4 regions of the Streptomyces sp. NPDC028722 genome follow, and region 4 is predicted to be linked to each of the others. Evidence: riboswitches for the same ligand, from Rfam matches in the RefSeq annotation. Region 4 holds a riboswitch; each other region holds the start of a gene.

Evidence for each region. A riboswitch is a leader RNA that binds a small molecule or an ion and turns the genes downstream of it on or off. The one in region 4 is predicted to bind cyclic di-AMP.
Region 1: another riboswitch for cyclic di-AMP. It lies ahead of AB0F03_RS25505 (C40 family peptidase); the one in region 4 lies ahead of AB0F03_RS16660 (transglycosylase SLT domain-containing protein).
Region 2: another riboswitch for cyclic di-AMP. It lies ahead of AB0F03_RS26060 (peptidoglycan DD-metalloendopeptidase family protein); the one in region 4 lies ahead of AB0F03_RS16660 (transglycosylase SLT domain-containing protein).
Region 3: another riboswitch for cyclic di-AMP. It lies ahead of AB0F03_RS18675 (M23 family metallopeptidase); the one in region 4 lies ahead of AB0F03_RS16660 (transglycosylase SLT domain-containing protein).

The regions. Positions count from the first base shown of each region.
Region 1 covers NZ_JBEZWU010000018.1:122,872-127,889, reverse strand. Annotated here, with positions in the region: gene AB0F03_RS25515 (ATP-dependent Clp protease proteolytic subunit) at 179-814, shown strand; gene AB0F03_RS25510 (hypothetical protein) at 823-1,128, shown strand; cyclic di-AMP (ydaO/yuaA leader) riboswitch at 1,564-1,701, shown strand; gene AB0F03_RS25505 (C40 family peptidase) at 1,704-2,177, shown strand; gene AB0F03_RS25500 (ATP-binding protein) at 2,352-2,810, opposite strand; gene AB0F03_RS25495 (helix-turn-helix transcriptional regulator) at 3,025-3,885, shown strand; gene AB0F03_RS25490 (DUF397 domain-containing protein) at 3,895-4,116, shown strand; gene AB0F03_RS25485 (8-amino-7-oxononanoate synthase) at 4,174-5,018, opposite strand, start outside.
Region 2 covers NZ_JBEZWU010000019.1:80,347-85,364, forward strand. Annotated here, with positions in the region: gene AB0F03_RS26055 (SGNH/GDSL hydrolase family protein) at 85-870, opposite strand; gene AB0F03_RS26060 (peptidoglycan DD-metalloendopeptidase family protein) at 1,117-2,037, opposite strand; cyclic di-AMP (ydaO/yuaA leader) riboswitch at 2,043-2,201, opposite strand; partial or broken gene AB0F03_RS26065 (alpha-galactosidase) at 2,509-4,433, opposite strand; gene AB0F03_RS26070 (tyrosine-protein phosphatase) at 4,600-5,018, shown strand, end outside.
Region 3 covers NZ_JBEZWU010000010.1:235,094-240,111, reverse strand. Annotated here, with positions in the region: gene AB0F03_RS18680 (pitrilysin family protein) at 1-1,325, shown strand, start outside; cyclic di-AMP (ydaO/yuaA leader) riboswitch at 1,558-1,718, shown strand; gene AB0F03_RS18675 (M23 family metallopeptidase) at 1,731-2,486, shown strand; gene AB0F03_RS18670 (GntR family transcriptional regulator) at 2,701-3,387, shown strand; gene AB0F03_RS18665 (HPr family phosphocarrier protein) at 3,589-3,870, opposite strand; gene AB0F03_RS18660 (GNAT family N-acetyltransferase) at 4,047-5,018, shown strand, end outside.
Region 4 covers NZ_JBEZWU010000009.1:105,942-110,959, forward strand. Annotated here, with positions in the region: gene AB0F03_RS16650 (FAD-dependent oxidoreductase) at 48-1,250, shown strand; gene AB0F03_RS16655 (HAD-IIB family hydrolase) at 1,435-2,247, shown strand; gene AB0F03_RS16660 (transglycosylase SLT domain-containing protein) at 2,282-2,770, opposite strand; cyclic di-AMP (ydaO/yuaA leader) riboswitch at 2,774-2,956, opposite strand; gene AB0F03_RS16665 (polyprenyl synthetase family protein) at 3,477-4,487, shown strand; gene AB0F03_RS16670 (DUF2092 domain-containing protein) at 4,734-5,018, shown strand, end outside.

The DNA.
Region 1 (5,018 bases), on a different contig from region 4:
CACCAGCTTACGGGGCATCCCCGCGGGGCCGGCCTGCCCGGCAGCCGCGGCCCGCCGCCCCGGACCCCGCCGCGGCGGGCGGCGTGTCCACCGGCACACACCTCCCCCGCTCTGTACGTCCTGTACATTTTTCACAGAGAGTGGACCGGAGCCGGTCCACCGCGAGAGGGGTGTGCCCATGTCCCGACCGTCCGCCCGCCATGTCCTGCCCGGGTTCACCGAGCGCACGGGCGGCGGCGCCCGCACGCTCGACCCGTACGGGAAGCTCTTCGAGTCCCGGATCGTCCTCCTCGGCACCCCGGCCGACGACGTCGCCGCGAGCGACGTGACGGCGCAGCTCATGTACCTCGAACACGCGGCCCCGGACCGGGACATCACGCTGTACATCAACTCGCCGGGCGGGCCCTTCCACGCCATGACCACGATCTACGACACCATGCGCTACATCAGCTGCGACGTGGCGACGTACTGCCTGGGACAGGCCTCCTCCACCGCCGCGGTGCTGCTCGCGGCCGGCGCCCCGGGCAAGCGGTACGCGCTGCCCGGCGCGCGCATGCTGATCGAGCAGCCCGGACTGCCCGAGCCGGTGCGCGGCCGGCCCAGCGACCTGCTCGTCGAGGCCGAGGAGCTGGACCGGGTCCGCGCGCTGCTGGCGGAGATGCTCGTCCGGCACACGGGGCGCACGGCCGGGCAGGTGCACGAGGATCTGGCGCGGGACCTGTTCCTGGACGCCCCCGGGGCCCTGGCCTACGGCCTGGTGGACCACATCGTGCCCAGCCGCCGGGACGCGCCCGGCGCACCCGACGCGAGGTGAGCCCCCCGATGCAGCCGGAGCTGCCGCCGCTGCCCGCGCTGACCCGCGCCGAGGGCGACCTGATCGACCGTTATCTGGAGGCGGCCGACCTGCTGGGCCGCGTCAATCCGGCCCGGCCCGGGGACACGTACCACGGGCTGCGCGCGGCGCAGGCCCTGGTGCGCAAGGCGGCAGAGCTGAGGGACGCGCTCGAGGTGATGCACCAGCGGGGCGAGACGGAGCTGCACGGGGGCACGCTGGCACGCGCCTTGCGCGTGCTGGACGGTGAGCGCCGTACCGCTCGCGTCGCGCTCCCGCCCGACGCCGTCGGCTGAGGCGGACACCCGGCCGGCCTGCCGGGGTCCCCGTGTCGGCGCTTGCCGTTCGCGGCGGACTCGAAACGGTCCGAACGAGGTACGACCGTCCGGTGGATATCCGGAATGATTTTCGGGCTTCCCGACTTGTGCGGCATGTGGGTCGGGTGTGTGCCGAAGAGCGTTTAGCCCCAGGTCCGGGGCTACGCACGGGTCCTGACGATGCCTCGAACACAGCGATGTCCACCCGAACGGGTGAGTGGTGAGTAACACCACAAATCCCCGATTCCGTTGGGATTTTACGACAGTTGTAGGTCAAGATCCCTGACTGACGACAAGACCCCGCCACCGCGGCGGGGCGATCCGGGCGGACGCCGAGTCCTGCCGCCGCCCGGATGACCGGTCGACAGGAGTGGATCGGCAGGAGTGGAGGACCCAGGCAAGACGGGTCGCCGGAACACATGTTCGTCCGCTCGACGCGGACGGGCGGGGTTCCGAGCCGCCCTTGGGGTGAAGCCGTGGCAACACGGCCGGGCAACTTCGCCAGCCCGAATCCGACAGGTCATCCTTCACAGGCGGCTGACGAAGGGTTGCGCATGACTGCGCTCAATCGTGTCCCGTCACTGATGGCCAGAGCCGGCACGGCCTCGGCCCTCACCCTCGCCGCTGTAGGCGGCTCGATCGCCGTGCCCGGCCTCGCCACCGACGCGTCCGCCGCGACGATGGCGACGAAGGCACTCAAGGTCGCGGCCTCCAAGAAAGGTGCACCGTACAAGTGGGGCGCCACGGGCCCGCGCAGGTTCGACTGCTCGGGGCTGACCTTCTACTCCTTCAAGAAGGTGGGCAAGAAGCTGCCGCGCACCGCCGCGCAGCAGTACAACAAGACCCACCACATCTCCGCCCGCAGCCGCAAGGCGGGCGACCTGGTGTTCTTCCACTCGGGTTCCAACGTGTACCACGTCGGCATCTACGCGGGCCACGGAAAGATCTGGCACGCCCCGAGGACCGGTGACGTGGTGAGGCTTCAGAAGATCTGGACCAGGAGCGTCTGGTACGGCCGGGTCAGCTGACCCGGCCGCGGAGCGAGAGCGCCCGGCCCCGGCTCCGGCGAACGGCCGGCGCCGGTCCCGCTCCGGTCCCGCTCCGAGCGCCGTAGCGCCGCCCCGGTGCCCGCCCGCCACCGCGGGCGGCCCGGGGCCGACACATCCTCCGGCGGAGCCGGCCGTGCGGCCAGGACGCGATGCTCAGGGCTCCTGCGGTCCGCCTGCCGGTAACGGGGCGGCCGGGACCGTCCACGGAAGTTCGATGCAGACCGTCTTGCCGCCCTCACGGGTGGGGCGGACACGGAGCCTGCCGCCGTGCTCCGCGGTGAGCCAGCGGATGATGACCATGCCGCGGCCGTTGTCCTGCTGCACGGCGGCGGGCAGTCTCTTCGGGAAGCGGGGATGACTGTCCGTGACGCCGATCCGCAGGTGTTCGTCACGGTCCAGTGCGATGTCGACCGTGAAGGTGGGTGACTGGCCGAAGGTGTGCTGCACGGCGTTGGTGGCCAGCTCCGAGACGATGAGCCGCACGGTGTCGGCCGTTTCGGTGTCCGACGGCAGGCCCCACTCCGCGAGGGTGCCCACGACGTAGGAGCGGGCCGCGTGGACCGAGGCGGGATCGCTCGGCAGAGTGATGGATGCTTCCAGATGGTCTGCCATGGCGACGTCGTCCCTTTCCCGCGGGACCGCGGTCCGACATACAGCGAATGCTTCGAGTACGGTCCCGGAACTGGTGCTTGTTCGCCAGACTGCCATCAACGGGTCGGTCAGGGGGAGCGATCCACCGGGATATGCATATATCTGTCGCTCGAAGCGGTGAACTCCGCGCTGCGAAACCGTATGTGGGCGGCCCGGAAGGAGTAAGGAGGAGCCCATGCAGAACGGTCCGGCAGTGCGCCGTCGGAAACTGGGCGCCGAACTGCGCAGGCTGCGTACCGGTGCCGGATTCACCAGTGGTGAGGCGGCCCGGCTCGTCGGCTGGCACCAGTCGAAAGTGAGCCGCATCGAGACCGGCGCCAGCGGCGTGAAACCGGCCGATCTGCGGTTGCTGCTGGACGCCTACGGGGTCCACGACGGACACCTGCGCGAGTTGCTGCTGATGCTGGCGGGGTCGCAGGACGCGGGTGGCCGCAACCGCTGGTGGCACGCCTACCGCGGGGAACTCCCTCCCACCTACCGTGACTTCATCAGCCTGGAGTCGCAGGCGAGCGCCATGCGCACCCTGGAGACCACGGTCGTACCGGGCCTGCTCCAGACGGCCGAGTACGCCCGCGCGGTCACCCGGGCGGCCGTGAAGGACCTGGACGAGGACCGGTTGGACACGCTGGTGGAGGTGCGTCTGGCCAGGCAGGACGTGTTACGCGTGGACCCGCCGCCGACGCTGAGCGCCGTACTGGACGAGGCGGTGCTGCGCCGCGAGGTCGGTGGTCCCCGGGTGATGGCCCGTCAGCTGCAGCGGCTGATGGAGGCCGCCTCGCTGCCCCAGGTACGGCTCCAGATCCTGCCCTTCAGTGCCGGGGCGCATATCGGCCTCACCGGGCCTTTCGTTATCTTCTCATTTCCGAGCACTTCCGATCTGGATGTAGTCGTTCTCGACCAGTTGACGAGTAGCCTCTACCTGGAACGGAAAGAAGACCTGGTGGCCTACACCGAGGCCTTCCACGCCCTTCAGTTCCACGCCCTTTCCCCCGAGGACTCGTTGGACTACATCGCCGCAATAGGTGACGGCGCGTAAGGAGGCACCATGCCCGCACCGCCTCGGAGCATCCCTGCCAGTACCGACCTGCGCGACGTGCGCTGGCTGCGCAGCAGCTACAGCACGGGCGCCAACAACTGCGTGGAGACGGCCCGGCCGCGCTCCGGCCCCGGAGCGGGGCTGCTCGCCGTGCGTGACTCCAAGACCCCGGCCGGACCGGCACTGCTCTTCTCCGCCGGCAGCTGGTCGGGATTCATCACCGCACTCTGATCAGAACCGGTCACTTTTTCATCGTCATCCGGCGACACACGGCCGTGTCACGCCGACTCATGGTCGCGTCTCGCCGATGACGCGTACAGCGTGTTCGATCTCGGCCCCGGACAGGTCCGCGCGGGCGGTCAGCCTCAGCCGTGAGATGCCGTCGGGCACGGAAGGAGGACGGAAACAGCCCACGGACACGCCCGCCGTACGGCAGTCGGCCGCCCAGCGCACCGCCTGCTCCGGGGACGGAGCCCGCACGGAGACCACCGCGGCGTCCGGACGCACCGCCTCCAGACCCGCGGCGGTCAGCCGTGCGTGCAGTTCCGCGGCCACCTCACGGGCGCGTGCCGCCCGCCCCGGCTCACGCTCGAGCAACCGCAGCGCGGCCAGCGCGGCACCGGCCGCCGCCGGTGCCAGGCCCGTGTCGAAGATGAACGTGCGGGCCGCGTTGACCAGGTGGCCGATCACCCGGGCCGGTCCGAGCACCACCCCGCCCTGGCTGCCCAGCGACTTGGACAGGGTCGCCGTGGCGACCACGTCATCGGCTCCCGCGAGCCCGGCCGCGTACGGCGCGCCCCGGCCGCCGTCGCCCAGCACGCCGAGCCCGTGGGCGTCGTCCACGACCAGCCCGGCGCCGTACTCCCGGCACGCGGCGGCCAGCGCGGCCAGCGGCGCCCGGTCCCCGTCGACCGAGAACACCGTGTCGGAGACGACGATCGCCGCGCCGCCGTGCGTGCCGAGCGCCTTGCGCACGGCCTCCGGGTCGGCGTGCCCGACGACCTGCGTGCCGCCCCGCGCCAGCCGGCAGCCGTCGATGAGGGAGGCGTGGTTGCCCGCGTCGGAGACGATCAGCGAGCCGTGCGGGCCCAGAGCGGTGACCGCGGCCAGGTTCGCGGCGTAACCGGAGGAGA
Region 2 (5,018 bases), on a different contig from region 4:
GCCGAACGTGCCCCACGCCCCGTACGGTCTGCCCCGCACCGCGTGTGCGGGGCAGACCGTACGGGGCGTGGGCCGGCCGTGGGGTCAGGCCACGGCGGCGATCCGCATCCTGATGTCGTCCGGCGACAGCAGACCCTTGGCGGTCACGTGGTCGCCGGAGGACTCCCCGCGGAGCCGGCGCCCGATCCACGGGACGAGGTGCTCGCGGGCCCAGTGCACGTCGTCGCGGCGGATGTCCAGGGTGCCCCGGGGCGGCAGCGGCGGCCACGGCTGCTCCGGGTCGGCCGGGACCTCCATGCCGAGGACCTGCCCGGCCCGCAGGGCCACGCGCGTGTGCCCCTCGGGCGAGAGGTGCAGCCGGTCGCGGTCCCAGGCCCTGCGGTCCTGCACGGACCTCAGGGACCACAGGTCGAGCACGGGGCAGCCGTACCGGTCGGCGATGGCGCGGACGTGCCCGTTGTACGTGGCGATCTTGCCGCGCAGGTGCTTGAGCACGGGCACGCCACGGGTGTCGAAGCCGGTCGTCACCAGCACCGTGCCGACGGCCCCGGTGAGCCGGGCCACGGCGCGCTCGAAGCGTTCGGCCACCTCGTCGGGGTCGGTGCCCGGGCGGATGATGTCGTTGCCGCCCGCGCAGAAGGAGACCAGGTCCGGGGCCAGTTCCACGGCCCTGGGGAGCTGGTCCGCCATGACCTGGTCCAGCAGTTTGCCGCGTACGGCGAGATTGGTGTACTGGAAGTCGCCCTCGGGACGCCGGTCGGCGAGCAGGACCGCGAACCGGTCGGCCCAGCCCACGAACGCCCCGTCGGGGCCGGGGTCGCCGACGCCCTCGGTGAAGCTGTCCCCCACCGCTACGTACGACCCGATCACTGATCTGTTGTTCTTCGAATCGTCTGCCACGTCGGATCATGATTCACCTTCGGATGTGACCTACGCGACCGTAGGCGGGGGTTGACTAACGGTGAGATGAGCCACTCCTAAAGAATCCGCCAACCCCGGAATAGGGCCGCCGTCAGGCGCGTTGAACGCCCCGCAACCGGAACACCGAAGGCCGGACCCCGGGTTGAGGGTCCGGCCTTCGGTGGCGTGTTAGGCGGGCGGTGCGGGGGGTGGGCGTCAGCCCACGGCGAGGCCGTGCCGGCGGAGGTAGCCGACCGGGTCGATGTCGGAGCCGTAGTCCGGCGTCGTGCGGATCTCGAAGTGCAGGTGCGGGCCGGTCACGTTGCCGGTGGCGCCGGACAGGCCTATCCGCTGGCCCGGGATGACGCTCTGGCCGGCCGAGACGGAGAGCTGGGAGAGGTGGCCGTACTGGGCGTAGTAGCCGTCGTTCAGCCGGATGACGACCTGGTTGCCGTACGCGCCGCCCCAGCCGGCGGAGACGACGGTGCCCGCGGCGACGGCCTTCAGGGGCGTGCCGGTCGGGACGACGAAGTCGACGCCGGTGTGGTAGCCGCTGGACCACATGCCGCCGGGCACGTGGTAGCCGGTGCCGGTGGCCGCGCCGGCCACCGGGAGGGTGTAGCCCGTGGAGGCACCGGTGGGCGTGGAGACCGAGCCGGAGGACGGAGCGGACCGCGAGGTCCGGGCGGACCGGGTGGAGTTCGGGGCCGCGGGGGTGTGCCGCGGGGCCGCGGTCTCGGTGCGGGTCTGCGCGGCCTTCGCACCGAGGCTGAGCTTCAGGCCCGGGTGGATCAGCGACGGATCGGCGCCGACGGCCTGCCGGTTGTCGTCGTAGAGGCGCTGCCAGCCGCCGCTGACACGCTGCTCGTCGGCGATCTTCGAGAGGTAGTCACCGCTGCGGACCGTGTAGGTGCGCAGATCCGTGCCGGGGTGCGCGGCGGCCTTGTCCGCCGTGCCCGGGAGGGACTGCGCGGTCTTGCCGGACACGGCCTGCACGGGGGCAGCGGCCTGCGTGGCGTGCGCACCGGTGGCCCCGATCAGCGGGAGAGCCAGCGCGGCGCCACCGGTTCCGGCGGCGGCGATGGAGCGGGAGAAACGCTGGGGCTTGGGACGTCGGTGCTTGCCCTTGGCGGACATGGCGCGGTTCCTCTCCGGCGCCTGCGAGGTCAGCTGTCGGGTTCGGGCTGGAGCTGCCCGGCCGTGCACCGCACGGCTTCACCCCAAAGCCTGTCGCGGAGACCGGGACAGGCAGTCGTACCTGGTGGGTCCCCCGCTCCTGCCGGACGCGGGTCAAGTGTGTGGGGCTCCGGGCGGCGGCAGGATTCGGCGTTCCGTCCGGATTGGTGGTGAACGTAAGCGAGCGGGACGCGAGGAAACAAGCACCTGGTTCCCGCTACCCGTGTTTCGGATGACCGGATACGGGAACTCATGGTCACCCTGCGTGTGTTTCCGCCTCCCCCGTCCCCCAATTCCCCTTGCGACGCCCAGCATTACGTGGACATGACGTGTGACGCGGCGTCACGAATATGACGCTCCTCACGCGGGCCCTCCCCAGGTCGCCTCATTTCCCTCCGACTTGGACGGAAGACCGCGATTCCGGCAGACGGCTCAGATACGACGCAGCCGGAAAACCGCCGCATCCAGGTCACCCTTGAGCCCCGCACGCAACCCGTAGTGCAGGAGCACCGTCCCTCGATACTTTTCCCCCGTTTCGCGGCATTCGTACGAGGCTGTCGGATCGAGTCCGCGCAGCCGGACCGCCGGCGCCGGTTCGCCGTAGCGCTGCGCCTGGAGCCAGGCGAGGACCACCGCCTCCTCCCCCCAGGACGTACTGGACCGCGCCGAGGCCGCCCGTCGGGGACCGCAGCCGGTACAGCTCGCCGCGCTGCACGACCGGCCGGATCTCCTTGTAGAGCGCCACCCACCGCCGGGCCTCGGCCAGCTCCCGCGGGGACCACCGGGTGAGGTCGCCACCGATGCCGAGCACGCCCGCCATGGCGCTGACGAAGCGGAGTCGCAGCGTACTCATCCTGCCGTCGAGCTGGGTGTCCGGGCTGTCGGTGACCCAGGCGGCCATCACGCGCGCGGGATGGAACTGACTGAAGCCGTGCTGGATGGCGAGCCGGTCCAGCGGGTCGGTGTTGTCGGAGGTCCACACCTGGTCGGTGCGGCTCAGCACACCGAGGTCGATCCGGCCGCCGCCGCCCGAGCACGACTCGAAGGCGACCTGGGGGTGGGCCGCGCGCAGCCGGTCCAGCAGGGCGTACAGGGCGTGGACGTGGTCGATCCACAGGCGCTGCGGGTACGGCTCCCCGGGCCGGCCGGCGTCGGTGAAGCAGCGGTTGAAGTCCCACTTCACGTAGTCGATGGGGGTGCCGGACAGCAGGGCGTCCAGCCGCTCCCACAGGTACGCGCGGACGTCCTCGCGGGCGAGGTTGAGGACGAGCTGGTTGCGCAGTTCCGTGCGCCTGCGTCCCGGCTGGTGCCGGACCCAGTCGGGATGGGCGCGGTAGAGATCGCTGTCCGGGTTGACCATCTCGGGTTCGACCCAGATGCCGAACCGCACGCCCAGATCGTGCACCTGGTCGGCGAGTGGTCCGAGACCGCGCGGGAAACGGTCCGGACTGGGCGTCCAGTCGCCGAGTCCGGCGCGGTCACCGGTGCGGGCGCCGAACCAGCCGTCGTCGACGACGAACAGCTCCACCCCGATGTCGGCCGCCCGGCGGGCGAGGGCGGCCTGCTGTTCCTCGGAGATGTCGAAACCGGTCGCCTCCCAGGAGTTGAACAGCACCGGCCGGTCCCGGTCCGCGTCCGGGACGACGTACGCGCGTTGGTAGGCGTGCCAGGCGCGGCTCGCGCCGCCGAAGCCGTCGTCGCTCCACAGGCCCGCGAAGACGGGGGTGGTGTACGACTCCCCGGGCCGTAGGAGCAGCAGGCCCGAGTCGTCGTGCCCGGCGCCGCCGGTGATCTGCACGCGCGCGTCCGGGAGCTGGGCCTCGCCGTAGGTGAGGGGGGTGGTGGTGAGCCGGGACTCGGCGGCCCAGCGGCCGTGCAGCTGGGACAGCCGCCAGCCCTCGCGGTCGGGCAGCGTCGGCCCGCAGCAGCTCCACGGGCGCGTGGCCGCCGTTCGCGACGGTCACCCGGCGCTCCACCACGTCCCCCTGCATCCGGTAGTGCAGCGTGAGGGCCAGGCCGTCGTCGTCGAAGCGGAGCCGCAGCGCGTCGCCCTCCGTGTCGTACGCCACGGAGCGCCACTCGGTACCGCGCCGCTCGTCCGTGCGCACGGACAGGGCCGGGCGGACGAAGCGGGGGCCGCCCTCGACGGGATACTCCTCGCGGCCGTCGAGCGGGGACTCGAAGGGCCGGTAGCCGGGCAGCGGGTCGGCCGCGAGGACTTCGGCGTCGGCGAGGACGATCCGCGGTCCCCGGTGCAGATGGAGCAGTTCACCGGCGCCGGTGAGGTGCAGGGCGTAACTGCTGCCGGGGCCCGACAGGAGCCACGTACGGCCGTCGTCGGGGCATTCACCATCGATGCCTCGCAGGTGTCAACAAATGCGCTCAGACCCCAACATCACCGAGGGCGTCGGAGCGCGTGACCATGCCTGTGGACAACTCGTCGCCCGGGGAAATCGATGTCGTATGGTCGTCGCAGTGCCCGCCGGTGAGCCGCGCCGGCGGGGCCGACCGGGAGGAGCCCCCGTGACGCAGCAGGTCCCGTCGACCGAGCCGGAGCTGGCCGGAGTGCGTAATTTCCGTGACGTGGGCGGGCTGCCGACCACGGACGGACGGCGGGTGCGCCACGGCGTGCTGTTCCGCAGCGGGCATCTGGCGCACGCGACCGAGGACGACGCGGCGTTCCTCGCCTCCCTGGGCCTGCACACGGTCTTCGACTTCCGCAACGCGGCCGACCAGCGGCTGGAGGGCGCCGACGTCGAGCTGCCCGGCGTGCGGAACGTGAACCTGCCGCTGAGCGACCCGGCGGACGGCGCCGAGTTCTGGACGATGGTCCGGGAGGGCGAGCTCGACCAGCTGCGCGCCATCCTGGACGACGGCAAGGGGGCGGCCCGGATGATCGCCTCCTACCGGAAGATCGTCAGGGAGCGCACCGCCGAGCACTC
Region 3 (5,018 bases), on a different contig from region 4:
CGTTCCCGGCGCCCGAGCGCGGCACCCTCGGCAACGGCCTGACCGTGCTGCGCTGCCACCGCCCCGGCCAGCAGGTCGTCGCCGTCGAGGTGCTGCTGGACGCCCCGCTGGACGCCGAGCCCGCCGGCCTGGACGGCGTCGCCACGATCATGGCGCGGGCCTTCTCGGAGGGCACCGACAGGCACTCGGCCGAGGAGTTCGCCGCCGAGCTGGAGCGCGCGGGCGCCACGCTCGACGCGCACGCCGACCACCCCGGCGTCCGGCTCGGCCTGGAGGTCCCGGCCTCCCGGCTGGCCAGGGGCCTCGGCCTGCTCGCCGACGCCCTGCGTGCGCCCGCCTTCGCCGAGAGCGAGGTCGAGCGGCTGGTCCGCAACCGCCTGGACGAGATCCCGCACGAGCTGGCCAGCCCGGCTCGCCGGGCCGCCAAGGAACTGTCCAGGGAGCTGTTCCCGGCGGACTCGCGCATGTCCCGCCCCCGCCAGGGCACGGAGGAGACGGTCGCGAAGATCGACGCGGCGGCCGTACGTGCCTTCTACGACCGCCATGTGCGACCCGCCACGGCCACCGTGGTCGTCGTGGGCGACCTGACCGGCGCCGACCTGGACGCGCTGCTCGCCGACACCCTGGGCGCCTGGACCGGCACCCCGGGCGAGCCCCGGCCCGTGCCGCCGGTGACCGCCGACGACACCGGGCGCGTGATCGTCGTGGACCGGCCCGGTGCCGTCCAGACGCAGCTGCTCATCGGCCGCGTCGGGGCCGACCGGCACGACCGGGTCTGGCCCGCCCAGGTGCTCGGCACGTACTGCCTCGGCGGCACCCTCACCTCCCGCCTGGACCGCGTCCTGCGCGAGGAGAAGGGCTACACCTACGGCGTGCGCGCGTTCGGCCAGGTCCTGCGCTCGGCCCCGGACGGCACGGGCGCGGCGATGCTCGCCATCAGCGGCTCGGTGGACACGCCGAACACCGGCCCCGCGCTGGAGGACCTGTGGAAGGTGCTGCGCACCCTCGCGGCGGAGGGCCTGACCGACGCGGAGCGGGACGTCGCCGTGCAGAACCTCGTCGGCGTGGCGCCGCTGAAGTACGAGACCGCGGCGGCCGTCGCGAGCACGCTGGCCGACCAGGTCGAGCAGCACCTGCCCGACGACTTCCAGGCGACGCTGTATCAGCGGCTGGCCGCCACGGGCACGGTGGAGGCCACCGCTGCCGTCGTGAACGCCTTCCCGGTGGACCGCCTGGTGACGGTCCTCGTCGGTGACGCGTCCCAGATCAAGGAGCAGGTCGAGGCGCTCGGTATCGGCGAAGTCACCGTCGTCGCCGCGGAGTAGACGCACCGGCGGACGCGAAGGCGTACGCGCGCGCGTGGGGCCCTGCCGACCTACGGGTCGTCAGGGCCCCTGCTGTTCCACTCAGTCACTCAGATGCCCGTTTTGGGGCGGAGGTTGCCTGTCTGCCCTGTGGGATGCGCTACAAAAACCCGGATCTGTTTGAGGAGGGGAAGCGGGCCGCCGTACCGTCATGCGGGCTGTTCGTCAGGCAGTGCGCCGCACCCGCGGCACCGGACAGTCATCGCCGAGTCCCCGTACGGCGCGAGCCAGGGGAGCCGGGGACCCATCGTCCCTGGGGTGAATCGGGCGCCCGCGCGTGAGCGAGGGGGCCCGTAGGAGACCTTCCTGCTCCGAACCCGTCAGCTAACCCGGTAGGCGAGAGGGAAGGAAAGGACCAGCCACTTCATGGCGTTCATGTGCGCCACCGGGAAGCACCGCAAGCCCGGCCGGGTCAAGCGCACCACCGCTCAGGCGGCGGGTGTCGCGGCCCTCACCACCACCGGCGTCATCGGCACCCTCGCCGCGTCCCCGGCGCTCGCCGCCGACAGCTCCGTGGAGCAGACCGGCCTCACCCCGGTCCTCACCGTGAACGACGACGTCGCCGAGCAGATCGACGCGCAGGCCGCCGCCCAGCAGCAGGCCGCCGAGCAGAAGGCGGCCGAGGCGGCCGCGGAGAAGGCGGCCGCCAAGAGGGCCCAGGAGGTCCGCGAGGCGCGGATCCGCGCCGCCCGTGAGGCCGAGCGCAAGCGGCTGAACGCCTTCGTCATCCCGATCGCGCACTCGTACGTCTCCACGGCCTACCAGGCCAGCAGCTCCCTGTGGTCCTCCGGTTCGCACACCGGCATCGACTTCCACGCGGCCAGCGGCACCTCCGTCCACGCGGTGGGTTCCGGCACGGTCGTCTCCACGGGCTGGGGCGGCGCGTACGGCAACCAGATCGTGCTCCGGATGGCCGACGGCATGTACACCCAGTACGGCCACCTGTCGTCCATCGGTGTCACGGTGGGCCAGAAGGTCGTCCCGGGGCAGCAGATCGGCGTGTCGGGCGCGACCGGCAACGTCACCGGCCCGCACCTGCACTTCGAGGCCCGTACGACGCCCGACTACGGCTCGGACGTCGACCCCGTCGCCTACCTCCGCAAGCACGGCGTGAACGTCTGACCCGACGGACACCCGCACGCCTGCCAAGCCCCGGCTCATCGAGCCGGGGCTTTCGCCATTTTCCGTGGTTTCCTTCCGGTGTCCGCCGGACCCGCTGACCAAAATATATCCATGGATGACGCCCGGCCGTCGGAAATTCAGGTCCATTGGAATAGAGTCACGGGAACACGCGTCCATCGTCGGCGTTTCACGGGTATTAAGGCGGAGGTCGGTCATGCGTATTCCGGCGCACTCGGTGTGCACCGCTGTCCGGGACGACATCGTCGCCGGTGTCCACGAACGCGGCAGCCGCCTCACCGAGGAAGTCCTGGCCCGCCGCTACGGCGTCTCGCGCGTCCCCGTCCGCGAGGCCCTGCGCACCCTGGAGGCGGAGGGCTTCGTGGTGACACGCCGGCACGCGGGCGCGTGCGTGGCCGAACCGACCGAGCAGGAGGCCGCGGACCTGCTGGAGATGCGGCTGCTGCTGGAGCCGCTGGGGGCCGCCCGGGCCGCGCAGCGGCGCACCGAGGCCCATCTGAAGGTGCTGCGCGGACTGGTCCGGCTGGGCCAGGAGCGGGCCAGGAGGGGTGGCAGCGAGGATCTGCGCGCGCTGGGCGGCTGGTTCCACGAGACGCTCGCCCAGGCCTCCGGCAGTCCCTCGCTGACCTCGGTGCTCACCCAGCTGCGGCACAAGATCGCCTGGATGTACGCGGTGGCGACGCCGCTCGTCCCGGTGGAGTCGTGGGCGGAGCACGGGGCGATCGTGGACGCGGTGGCGCGGGGGGACGGCGAGCGCGCGCGGACGCTCACCGCGCTGCACACCGAGCGCGTCACCAGCGGCCACCGGCTGCGCGTCTCCGGGGCCCAGGAGCGTGTGAGGACTTCGCAACGGGCCGTAAACATGGCGGGCCCGCGGAATTAACACGGACGCCGTATACAAAGGAGAGGCATTGTGGGGCGGATATTTTCCGCTGCCTCAATTCCGCTCCCTGTGAATTCGCGAGAGAGTTCCGGCGCGGGCCGGCCGTGAACCGGCGGAATTTCGTGCGGAGCGTGCGCGGAAACGCCGGAGCCGCGTTCGCCCGACGGACGAACGCGGCTCCGGCACTCTGCGCGGTGAGGCTCAGACGGTCTCGGGGAGCTCCTCGAGGCCCTCGGAGACCAGCTTGGCCAGACGGTCCAGGGCGGTGTCCGCGCCCTCGGCGTCCGAGGCGAGGACGATCTCCTCGCCACCCTGGGCGCCCAGGCTCAGGACGGCCAGCATGGAGGCCGCGTTGACGGGGTCGCCCCCGGCCTTGGCGATCGTCACCGGGACGCCTGTGGCCGTGGCGGCTCGGACGAAGATGGAAGCGGGGCGGGCGTGGAGGCCCTCGGCCCAGCCGACGTTGACGCGGCGCTCAGCCATGTGATGCTGCCCTTCAGTACTCAGGGTTGTCTAGACCAGTTTCCCATATCGCGAAGCGTGCCCGGAGCGGACCTTCGTCCCCTCCGTGTGCCGTCGGACCGCGGCCTCGGTCCGGCGTGTCGCCCTCCACAGACTGCCTCGCGACGTTGTCGTACGCGAGCCGTACTCTGGGGCCCATGCAGACCCCGGCGGACCGGCAGGACCGGCACGAGTACCCCGCCCACTGGGAGGCGGACGTGGTGCTGCGCGACGGGGGTACCGCGCGCATCCGGCCCATCACCGTCGATGACGCCGACCGCCTGGTCAGCTTCTACGAGCAGGTCTCGGACGAGTCGAAGTACTACCGCTTCTTCGCGCCCTACCCACGGCTGTCCGCCAAGGACGTCCACCGCTTCACGCACCACGACTTTGTGGACCGGGTGGGACTCGCGGCCACCATCGGCGGCGAGTTCATCGCCACCGTACGCTACGACCGCATCGGCGCCGACGGCATGCCCGCCTCCGGGGCCGCCGACGAGGCCGAGGTCGCCTTCCTCGTCCAGGACGCCCACCAGGGCCGCGGCGTCGCCTCCGCCCTGCTGGAGCACGTCGCGGCGGTCGCGCGCGAGCGGGGCATCCGCCGCTTCGCCGCCGAGGTGCTGCCCGCCAACAGCCGGATGATCAAGGTGTTCACGGACGCCGGATACACCCAGAAGCGCAGCTTCGAGGACGGCGTCGTCCGCCTGGAGTTCGGCCTCGAACCCACCGACCGCTCACTGGCCGTGCAGCGCGCGCGGGAGCAGCGCGCCGAGGCCCGCTCGGTACGGCGGCTCCTCGCGCCCGGGTCCGTGGCGGTCGTCGGCGTGGGCCGCGCCCCCGGCGGGGTGGGCCGCAGCGTCCTCGGCAACATCCGCGACGCCGGTTTCCCGGGCCGGCTGCACGCCGTGAACACGGCCTTCCCCGAGGATCCCGGGGAGGTCGACGGTGTTCCCGCGTACCGGTCGGTGCGGGACATCGAGGGGCCCGTGGACCTGGCCGTCGTCGCCGTACCGGCCGAGCACGTGCCCGCCGTGGTCGCCGAGTGCGGGGAACACGGCGTCCAGGGGCTGGTGGTGCTCTCCGCCGGATACGCCGAGAGCGGTCCCGGGGGACGGGAACGGCAGCGCGCC
Region 4 (5,018 bases):
GGCAAGGCCACCACGGTGTGGCGTACCGCGTCCTGGGGAGGGACTTCGTGAACCGACCGGTTGCAGTCATCGGGGCGGGGCCGTTCGGCCTGTCCACCGCCGCGCATCTGCGGGCGCGCGGCATCCCGGTCCGCGTCTTCGGCGAGCCCATGGTCAGCTGGCGTGACCACATGCCCGAGGGCATGCTCCTGAAGTCGACACCCGCCGCCTCGAACCTCGACTGCCCCCAGCCCGGCCACACCCTCGCCGACTACTGCGACGCGGCCGGCGTCCGCCGGCTGGTGACCGACGAGGACATCATCCCGGTGGAGACGTTCACCGCCTACGGCGAGTGGTTCCAGCGGAAGCTGGTCCCCGGCCTGGAGCGGGTGCGTGTCGTCTCGGCCGACGGCGGCCCGGGCGGCGGCTTCGCGCTCGGGCTGGACTCCGGGGAGCTGTTCACCGCGCGCGCGGTCGTCGTCGCCACCGGCCTGGCGGGGCTCGCCCATCTGCCGCCGGAGCTGGCGGGAGCGGCGCCCGACGGGCCTTCCCCGTCCGGTCCCGTCTCGCACAGTTCCCAGCACCACGACCTCGGCCGGTTCGCCGGCCGGGAGCTGATCGTCATCGGCGCCGGCCAGTCCGCGCTGGAGACGGCGACACTCGCCGCCGAGGCGGGCGCAAGCGTGCGCGTGGTCGCGCGCGGGCGGGGGCGGGTCGCCTTCGGCAGCCCGCCCTGGCAGCAGCCGGCGTTCCGGCCGCGGTCCCCGTTCGGCCGCGCCTGGTCGCTGTGGGCGCTCAGCCATCACCCGCACCCCTACCGCTTCCTGCCCGAGCCCACCCGCCACTACCTGGTCCGCCGGGTCCTCGGTCCGCTCGGCGCCTGGTGGCTGCGCGAGCGCTTCGAGAAGGGTGTGCGGGTGCGGGACGTCGAGCGGGTGGTGGGCGCCGAGGCCCGGGACGGCAGCCCCGTGGTCACCGTCCGCACCCACGCCGGGCGGACCGAGCGGCTCACCGCCGACCACGTCATCGCCGCCACCGGCTACCGCGTCGACGTAGCGGCGATGGACTTCCTCGGCCACGGACTGCGCACCCGGCTCGCGGTGAGCCGCGGCACTCCGAGGCTCGGCCCCGGTTACGTCTCCTCCGTGCCGGGCCTGTACTTCACCGGCCTGCCGGCGGCGTCCTCGTACGGCCCGGTGATGCGCTTCGTCTGCGGTACGGAGTTCGCCTCCCCGCGGCTGGCGAGGCACCTGGCGGCGGCTCACGGGTGAGGCGTTCCGTCCGGTTCCGTCACCCGTTCCGCCGCCGTCCGGGCAGGCCGTGCCGGAGCCGCCGGGGAGCACGGTCGAAGGGCCCGCGGGGACCGGCCGGAACCGGCCGGTCGGGGCCGGTCAGCACGTAAGTGCCAGGAGAACGAGGTGAGTCGGCGGGGTGCGGGATCCGTATTCTCTGATCATGGCACCCACCCCCGCGTACGCCCTGATCGCCACCGACCTGGACGGGACGCTGCTGCGCGGCGACGACACCGTCTCCGACCGGTCGCTCGCCGCGCTCGCGCGGGTGGCGCGGGCCGGAGCCAGCCACCTCGTGGTGACGGGCCGCCCGGCCCCGCGGGTACGGCCGCTCCTGGCGGGCCTGGGCTGCACGGGGCTCGCGGTGTGCGGGCAGGGCGCGCAGCTCTACGACGCCGGGGCCGGCCGCCTGCTGTGGTCGGTCCGGCTGGACCGGGAGCTGGCGGAGACCGCGCTCGGCAAGATCGAGGCGGAGGTGGGGCAGGTCTTCGCGGCGGTCGACCAGGACGGCGTGGACGGGCTCACGCTCATCGAGCCCGGCTACCGGATGCCGCATCCGACGCTGCCCGCGCTGCGGGTCGGCCGGCGGGACGACCTGTGGCGCGCGCCCATCAGCAAGGTGCTGCTGCGTCATGCCGAGCTGTCGGACGACGAGCTGGCGGCCGTGGCGCGCGCGGTGGTGGGCTCGCTGGCGACGGTCACGATGTCGGGGCCGGGGACCGTGGAGCTCCAGCCGAGCGGGGTGACCAAGGCGACGGGGCTCGCGCTGGCCGCGGAGCGGCTGGGGATCGGCGCCGGACGGGCCGTCGCCTTCGGTGACATGCCCAACGACATCCCGATGTTCGACTGGGCGGCCCACGGCGTCGCGATGGCCGACGCCCACGCCGAGCTCAGGGCGGTCGCGGACGAGGTCACCTCGTCCAACGAGGACGACGGCGTCGCCGTCGTCCTCGAGAGACTGTTCCCGGCCGACTGACCGGGACGTCAGCAGCGCCCGCCGCCGGTGCCGGTCAGTACGCGCCGAACACGTTGTCGATCGAGCCGTACCGCGCGGCCGCGTAGTTGCAGGCGGCGGTGATGTTCGCGACCGGGTCGTAGATGTCGAACGACGTCCCGGCCACGTGGTAGGCCTTGAAGGTGGGGTCGATGACCTGGAGCAGGCCCTTGGACGGGATGCCCGCGGCCGCGTTGGAGTCCCACAGGTTGATGGCCGCCGGGTTGCCCGACGACTCGCGGATGATGTTGCGGTAGATGCCGTTGTAGGTGCCCGGGATGCCCTTCTGGGCCATGATCGCGAGCGACTCGCGGATCCAGCCGTCGAGGGTGTTCGGGTAGCCGGCGGGGGTGGCGGCGGCCGTCGCGGCGGTGGCGGGGGCCGCGGCGGCGCTCGTGGCGCCGATGAGCGGCAGGGCGAGGACGGCGGCGCCGGTGCCCACGGCGGTGAGGGCGCGGACGAGGCGGCTGTTGCGGGAACGGCGGTGCTGAACGGCGGCAGACATGGGGAAGTTCCTCTCCTACGCCTGCGAGGTGAGCTGTCGGGTTCGGGCGGGGAGGCGCCCGGCCGTGCCCTGGAGGAGGCACGGCTTCACCCCTAGCCGTTCCGGCGCGGCGTGTGCCGTTCCGGCCCGGCGGCTTACCTGGGTCCCCCGCTCCTGCCGTACGAATGGGTTCGTCGATGGGTGGTGCGGGCGGCGGCAGGATTAGGCGTCCGCCCGACGGCCGGGAACGTATGCGAGAGCACATGTCGGGAACAAGTGCCAGATTCACACAACGCACTATTTGACCTTGATCGACGCCGTATGGGGTGCTTGATCCTTTGCGGCTGCCAATCCTCAACTCACCCACGGGGCAAGGGTTCGGGAGGGCGCGGGAGCGGGGACCGGCCGGGACGCCGCGTGACCCAACTCACGAAAAGGCAAAACACTGCAAAACAGACAAGAGGGAATTGACGCATTCCCGCCCCGGGGTCCGGCGGAAGGAGTGGAGGGGTCACGGAACGATATATGAATAGCCGTTAAGTCGATAAATGTCCGTTGTTACCACCCGATCAGACTCATGTCTGGTCTGATCCGATACCGCCCAGGCTGGACCGGTGGGCGCTATCGGTGATCGAAAGAGGACCGGATACGCTGAGTTGAGTGAGGGCAGCGACCTATCGACAAACCGTGTGATCGCCAGCAGACAGCAGCAGACAGGAGACCCCTCGTGACCGTCGTCGGGCCGTTCGGGCTGAGCGTGCGGGACCAGGCTCTGGAAGCCGATGTCCAGGCCGGATTGACGGCTGTCGAGGAAGGCTTGCTCGAGGCCACCAAGAGCGAGGTCCCGTTCATCACGGAGGCCGCGCAGCACCTCGTACGGGCCGGTGGGAAGCGGTTCAGGCCGCTGCTCGTGATGCTCGCGGCACAGTTCGGCGACCCCTACGCGCCGGGTGTCGTCCCGTCCGCCGTGGTCGTGGAGCTGACCCATCTGGCCACGCTGTACCACGACGACGTCATGGACGAGGCGGCCGTGCGGCGCGGCGTGGCCAGCGCCAACACGCGCTGGGGCAACTCCGTCGCGGTCCTCACCGGTGACTTCCTCTTCGCCCGCGCCTCCCAGATCCTCGCCGACCTCGGCCCCGAGGCGGTCCGGGTGCAGGCCCTCGCGTTCGAACGGCTGGTCACCGGCCAGATCCTGGAGACCGCGGGTCCCTCGGACGGCCGCGATCCGGTCGAGCACTACCTGGACGTGCTCGGCGGCAAGACCGGCTCCCTGGTGGCGGTGTCGTGCCGGTTCGGCGCGATGATGTCCGGCGCCGACGAAAGGGTCGTCGACGTGCTCACCCAGTACGGCGAACGGCTCGGCGTCGCCTTCCAGCTCGCCGACGACGTCCTGGACATCGCCTCCGACTCCCACGAGTCCGGCAAGACCCCGGGCACCGACCTGCGCGAGGGCATCCCCACCCTCCCCGTGCTCCGGCTGCGCGAACGGGCCGCCCGGCTGGGCCGGTCCGAGGACCTCGCGCTGTGCGAGCTGCTGGACTCCGACCTCAGCGACGACGCCCGGCACGCCGAGGCACTGACCGCGCTGCGCGCGCACCCCGCACTGGAGCAGGCCCGCCGGGACACCGTGCGGTACGCGGAGGAGGCGCGGGCCGCGCTGGCGCCGCTGCGGGAGTGCGACGCCAAGGCGGCGCTGCTGGAGCTGTGCGACGCGGTGGTGCACCGCGCCGGCTGAACCGGCCGGACACCTCTTCGGGCGGCGTCTTCCCGCACGACCCCTACGGGTCGGGGGAGATGCCGCCTTCGTATGTCATACCGCAGGCGTACACGGAGTTGGCCCCGAGGGCTGACGCTTCCGCGTGGCCGATTTGGTCAGATGGTCACTACGCACATCACCACTCCTCACCGATTCGGGTGAGAATGGCGGCTCAGGTGGACCAGCGCGAGGACAGCCGCCGCCGACGACGGAGGTAAGGCACACATGGCACCGTACGCATCCGACGACGCAGTGGGCGCCGCGCACGACGAGGACCCGCGATCCGGCCGGCGCAAGGCCGCCCGGTACGCCGTCCCGGTCGCGGTGGTGGGGGTGGCCGCGGCCACGATCGGGCTCGTCCCGGCGCTCGCCGACTCCGGTGACCCCGATCTGCCGAGGATCAGCGCACAACAGCTCGTCGAGAAGATCGCCAGGTCGGACGTGCAGCAGCTGTCGGGCACCGTGAAGATCAGCACCGACCTCGGGCTGCCCGAACTCGGCGGCCTGGAG